One region of the Clostridium saccharoperbutylacetonicum N1-4(HMT) genome, then DNA from elsewhere that is predicted to be linked to it. Evidence: riboswitches for the same ligand, from Rfam matches in the RefSeq annotation. Region 1 holds a riboswitch; the other holds the start of a gene.

What was found. Region 1 has a riboswitch for glycine ahead of CSPA_RS23235 (amino acid permease). Riboswitches for the same ligand answer to the same signal wherever they lie in the genome.
Region 2: another riboswitch for glycine. It lies ahead of CSPA_RS17310 (trimeric intracellular cation channel family protein); the one in region 1 lies ahead of CSPA_RS23235 (amino acid permease).

Annotation. Positions count from the first base shown of each region.
Region 1 covers NC_020291.1:5,239,999-5,243,436, reverse strand. The annotation lists gene CSPA_RS23245 (hypothetical protein) at 1-238, shown strand, start outside; gene CSPA_RS23240 (U32 family peptidase) at 257-1,228, shown strand; glycine riboswitch at 1,535-1,634, shown strand; gene CSPA_RS23235 (amino acid permease) at 1,799-3,193, shown strand.
Region 2 covers NC_020291.1:3,851,936-3,855,373, forward strand. The annotation lists gene CSPA_RS17300 (MerR family transcriptional regulator) at 1-816, opposite strand, end outside; glycine riboswitch at 1,025-1,192, shown strand; gene CSPA_RS17310 (trimeric intracellular cation channel family protein) at 1,494-2,090, shown strand; gene CSPA_RS17315 (MFS transporter) at 2,431-3,438, opposite strand, start outside.

The sequences.
Region 1 (3,438 bases):
CTCACAATATTGTCCGCTATATGCTAAATGTACAACCATGGATAGAGGAAAGCAGAAACTTATTACTAGCTGTGAAAAATATTGTAAAGATTATATATTTGCTTATCCAAAGCATTTAAATATGGTTGGAAGGTATAATTCCTTGTTTGCTTTTGATGACACTTTGCTTAAAAATCCAAAGGAATTAGAATATTATGTTAGCAGTGGCATAGATAGAATTGTTTTAAATTTTATATGAAGATAAGAGGAAAAGCTAATGAAGATAGTAGCAGGCTTAGGATGTATTGACGATTATTTAACTTTGGTAAAAGCAGGAGTGGATGAAGTATTTTGTGGATATGTTCCATACGAGTGGAATAAAAAATATGGTAGTTTATTTCCTTTAAATAGGAGAGAAGTACTTTACTATAATGTTCAAATAAATTCTTTTGAGGATATGAAAATACTTAAAAAAATGATGGATAGATACAAAGTTCCAGTAAATATAACATTTAATTATTTGTATTACCTAGAAGAACAATATGAAATGATAGCTAAAATGATAAAAGCTTTGATAGATATTGGATTCTATGAGTTTATTATAGCAGACCTTGCACTTATATTATATTTAAAAGAAAACGGGATAAAATGTTCAATTCATTTAAGTGGGGAATGTGTTGAACTTAATCGTCTTTCTGTTGATTTTTTTAATAAATTTGATATATCACGTTATATATTTCATAGGAAAAATTCCATTGAAGATATGAAAGCATGTATAGAAGATAATAAAGATAAAAATATTGAGTATGAGGCATTTATTTTAAATGAGAGATGTCATTATACAGGAGCTTTTTGCAACTCTCTACATTGTGATGAGATGATTCATTTATGCAAAATGCCATATAAGTTAACTAAAGAAAATAAATTTGCTAATAATTTTAAGGAAGTTGATCAAAAACTTGAAGCTTATATGGAAAGTGATTATGACATAGTAGATGAAATGGAAGATTCAGATGTACTTGGTGGTACTGGTTGTGGATTATGTTCTTTACAAAAAATGAAAATTGCTGGTGTTACACATTTAAAAGTTGTTGGAAGAGGGAATTCTGTTGATAATATGAAAAGAGATGTGGAAGATTTAAGAAAAGCATTAAGCATACTTGAAGATCTTGAAGAGTGTGAAGCTTTTGAAGAAAAAATGAAAGATAAACTATTTTGTAATAAGTGTAGTGGTTCATGTTATTATTAAATTAAAAAATTTAATAATATACATAATATAGTAGGTGGTTTGATGAAAAAATAGGATCATCTACTATTTTTTTATACAATTCATGGTTAATTTGGAATTGTGATAAAAATATATTTTAATTCTAATTAAAATGAAAAAAATATTGCAAGTTTGATGAAAATATATTAATATATAACAGTAAAATTTAATATTTTATTTATAAAATTTAAAAAAGTTCAGATGAAGATAGCGGGAGAGTAATGGCAATGCTGTTCACCGAAGAAGTAAATCTTTCAGGTACCTATTAAGTTAGAGATGACCGTTATTGGATGAACCCTTGGAGAGACTCGAAATAGAGCACCGAAGGAGCAAGTTATATGAGAAATCATATGGTGAAACTCTCAGGTAAAAGGACAGGGGACAGATACATATCTTATCAAAGTGATATATTATTATTTTATAGATAACTATTTAATAGTATTATTGCTTCATTTAGATCTTATCTATTCCCATTTGTATCTCCAACCACAAAATACTTATAGGAAAAGGCATTATAAAATAACAGCCTTTTAACTAAGATGGAGGGATAAAATGGAACAATCAAAATCAAACAATCAAAATTTATCAAGAGGTCTTAAAAATCGTCACGTGCAACTACTTGCAATCGGTGGAGCAATAGGAACAGGACTTTTTCTTGGTTCTGGAAGGTCCATTCACTTAGCTGGACCATCTATTTTATTTGCTTATATGATAACTGGAATAATTTGTTTCTTTGTTATGCGTGCCCTTGGGGAATTGCTACTTTCTAATTTAAATTACCATTCTTTTGTTGACTTTGTATATGATTATTTAGGTGAAAGAGCAGCCTTTATTACAGGATGGACTTATTGGTTCTGTTGGATTTCACTCGCTATGGCAGATGTAACAGCTGCTGGACTTTATATACAATATTGGTTTCCAAATGTGGCACAATGGGTTCCAAGTCTTATGATTCTTGTAATATTATTAATTATGAATCTTACAGCTGTAAAATTATTTGGTGAAATGGAATTTTGGTTTGCACTAATTAAAGTTATTGCAATTTTAGCATTAATTGTAATTGGTACCTTTATGATTATTAAGGGCTTTTCTACAGATGCTGGTGCATCAAGCTTTGCAAATCTTTGGAGTAATGGAGGCTTGTTTCCAAATGGAATAAATGGATTTATACTTTCATTTCAAATGGTGGTATTTGCTTTTACTGGAATAGAATTAGTTGGTTTAACAGCTGGAGAAACTGAAGACCCAGAACGTGTTATTCCTAAAGCTATTAACAATATTCCAATTAGAATAATTATTTTCTATGTTGGAGCACTTTTTGTTATTATGAGCATATACCCTTGGAATTCAATCAATCCAGAAAAAAGTCCATTTGTACAAGTGTTTTCAGCAGTAGGAATAGCAGCAGCAGCAAGTATTGTAAATTTTGTTGTATTAACTTCAGCAGCTTCTGCATGTAACAGTGGAATTTTTAGTACAAGCAGAATGGTATACTCTCTTGCTAAAGAAGGGAATGCTCCTGAATCTATGAAAAAATTAACTTCTACTCAAGTACCTTCTAATGCTACAGTATTTTCTGCAATTGTTATTTTAATTTCAGTTGTTTTGAATTATATTATGCCTGAAGGCGTGTTTGTATTAATAACAAGTATATCAACATTTTGTTTTATATTTATTTGGGCAATTATCGTGATTTGCCATATTAAATATCGCAAAACTAAACCTGAACTTGCAGCTAAGAATAAATTTAAAATGCCGTTTTATCCAGTTATTAACTATATAATTTTAGTATTTTTTGCTTTTGTCCTTGTTACATTAGCACTTAATAATGAAACGCGCGTAGCATTATTTGTAACGCCCGCATGGTTTATAATGCTTGCATTAATATATAATGTAGCTAAATCAAAAAAGAAAAATGAAGAAGTAGTTATGTCAAAACAAATATAAATAGAAGCATAATATATTCTAATTATCAATGTTCAACTCAATGGCAAATTATAGATAAACAAATTAATAATTCAACTTATAAGTGTAATAATATGTATTATTGAGAAATAATAATTGTAAAACTACACTAGAAATTAGATACATTTTTCTGGAATCAGGCATGTGAAATTGAGCTGATGAAGGTTTTTAATGGGGGCTTGTTTCATTTACAGCTTGTCTAGATTTTACATCTGGAACACGCTGAA
Region 2 (3,438 bases), 1.4 Mb from region 1:
TGCTAATATATTCTTTAGAAATTTATGTCTATTTATATCATTGTCTACAGCAATATATATTGAATCATCAGGCAAGCATTCATAAATATTTCTTAAGAAAAATCCAATTCCTGATCCTAACTCTAGAATTACTTTGTTCTTGAGATTCTCAAAATCTACTTTTTTGTTAATCCATTCTATTCCTCTATAAACATTATCCAAGTATTCTGAATCAGTAACTTTGATATAATCATTTATATAATTCCTGTCAAAATCACTTGTATGTTTTTCGTTTATACAAGTAATTTTTAAAATACCATCTTCAATTAAGTATTCTTCACCGCAGCAACATTTCAATTTTCCGTTTATAATTTGATTTTTTGAAACCTTTCCTTCAAACAGTTCTAAATCATTTCCGCATTTTAAGCATTTTAAAATATCCAAGGCCCTAATATCCACACCAATAATCGATTCATTATTCATTTTCTTTTCTGAAAGTTCTTTTAGTTTGGATTCTAGTCTTTCCTTCATTTCACCAATTTCAATTAACTGCTGCTCCAATTGATTATGTTTATTTATAAAAAGTTCTTTAAAATATTCATTTTCTTGATATTCAGTAAATTTAGCTAATCTCTTAAACATAAATATTGTTTTTATTTCACTTAAGGAAAATCCCATCCCTTTATAAGCCAAAACTTCTTCTAAATCTTTTTGACAATTATTATCAAAATCGTATTGTCCGCCCTTTTTTTCTGGTATTATTAGGCTCATATCCATATAATGTCTCACTGTATCAATTGTTAAATTATTATGTTCAACAAATCTACCGATTTTCATATTAATGATCTCCCTTATACTTTAAATTATAAATTATATTATAATACAATTCATATAACATCATTATTCTATTTTACCATAAAATACTTTTATGCCCGTACTTGATATAAGTAAAACACTCTACTATTTATAAACTAACTTTTAATCAATTTTATTGACATGCTATTAAAACTAATTTATAATTTATCTAGAAATTTATAGTGCTCGTATGACGAATTTGGGAGAGACTGCAAATAAAGCATTTTAAAGAAAAAATTGCTTTAGACACATGAAAATAGGCTAGCAAGAGGACTTGTTATTTATTTGATAGTGCCATATAGCAGCGCCGAAGGTGAAGCCGCAACAAACTCTCAGGCAAAAGGACCGAATTCTGACGAAACTCTGGAAAGTCTTATGACACCCAAGAAGCAATCTTTTAATTTAGCATTAATTATAATTAATTATTATAAACTTGCTCTTAAAGAGAATCTTTCAGGTACCATAACAGAGGCGAATTGTTTACGCAATTCGTCTCTTTTTTATGTCTACGAAAGTATAGTATTTCAGAAATTTGAGAAACTGATGAAATCAATAGTTATCAAAGATAAATGATAACTAAGGAAAAAATAAACAATTGAGAGAAATGTGGTGCATTTCTTACCAAAACTGTAAACTGTAACTTGAAAGGAGTATTTTTCATGTATGATATTGCCCTATTAGAATATCTAGGAATTTTTGCTTTTGCAGCTTCTGGTGCTTATGTAGCAATAGAAGAAAAATTTGATTTATTTGGTATTTATATTTTAGCTACTGTTACCGCTATGGGAGGTGGAGTTCTTCGTGATATTGTCACAAATGTTGGAATTCCAGCATTCTTTTCTAACTATAAAACTATCCCTTTTATCATCCTAGGAGCAACAATTCCAATTCTTCTTCGAGGAAAATTAAAATATAATACTTTGTTTGTAGTAGTTGATGCAATTGGACTTTCTGCTTTTTTTGTCTCTTCTGGCCTTAAAGCTATAGAAAGTGGATATAATTTGATGTTATTTTTATTTGCTGCTAGTATAACCGGTGTTGGTGGTGGAATGCTTCGTGATATTATTACAAATAGAAAACCAGAAATATTTAAAACAGATATTTATTGTGTTGCAGGTATTGTTGGTTCACTGTTACTTTGGTTTTTTTATCCTATACTAGGTGCACATACAGCTCAACATTTATCATTAATAACAATATTTTCAGTTAGAATGGTCTGCTATATGAAAAAAATTAATCTTCCTGTCATTAATTAAGATGTACAAGTTATCATTTATATAAAAGACTTGTTAACTTTAGGCGATTATAAAATTTACAAAGCACTAGTTAACAAGTTTTAGTTATATAAGTTCTTATTAAGGATATTGCCTCTCACATCAAGAAATCTTGAAGGGAAAAGTGAGAATCTAAAAAAGATTTAGTTCTTGGTTGCAGGAAAGTTATTTATAGTGGCATAGCAACTCCCTTTATAAGATCCGTATTGTGGCATAGCCACTCTTTTTATAGGTGCGTATTGTGGCAAAGCCACTCTTTTCAGATGTGCATAGCTGCTTTTTTTATTAAATGATCTTGGTTGCAGCATAGCTGCTTTTTTTATTAAATGATCTTGGTTGCAGCATAGCTGCTTTTTTTATATGTGTATATTTTCAAGCAAAACATTAATCCAGCTGCAATTAATGACATAAAGAAAGTTAATCCCCATAATGACTTACAGTTATAAATTTGGATATAAGCGCCAGAAAATGAGGTGCTTAGTGCTGAGCCCAAAAACATTCCAAGTGTTGTTATTGCATTTAATCTCGCTCTATAATTACTAGGACTATTATTAGCTACATATACTCCAGAGCTAATAGAACTTAAAATTTCCCCTCCAGTCCATATTATTGTTGATATTATAAAGAAACCAAAACTATCTATATAGCCTATCATTCCAAAACCTACAGCATAAAGTATTCCAGTAAGAGCCATATTTGTTAATTGATGATTTTTTTTAGTTATGTACCCTACAAAAACAGTAAAAACTACAACAGTAACAGCATTTATACTCATAAGATAGCCAAAATATTTAGCCCCTTCATTGTTAAATTCTATATTTAAGGTTAGTGGTAATGCAAATTCATGTTGTGCATAAATAAAATTGTATACTATGTTTAAAATAAAAAACATACTTAGTTGAGGTCTTTTTATAAGCATTTGAACTGTATTTCCTTTTTCTATTTTTTCATCCTTACTTTCAACTTTAGTTTTAGAATTTACGGAATATGTTTCCTTAATATTTTTCCATATTAAAAACACTGCTATAAAAGATGTTATAGCATCTCCTATAAACAACATAGGTAAGAAGTTATTAAATAGAAATCCAGCAATAATAGGTCCTACAGCAACTCCAGCATTTATTGAAAGATATTGAAGTGAAAAACCCGCTTGTCTTTGTTCTCTTGAAAGTATATCAGTAATCATCGAAGTAAATGATGGTCGCAAAAAGCCACTAAAAAAAGTACTTACTAATAAACATATAATTGTAATCACAACATTTTTACTTAAAGCACAAGGTATTAATGCAGCAGCTGCCATACTTTGAGCAAACATATATATTTTCTTTCT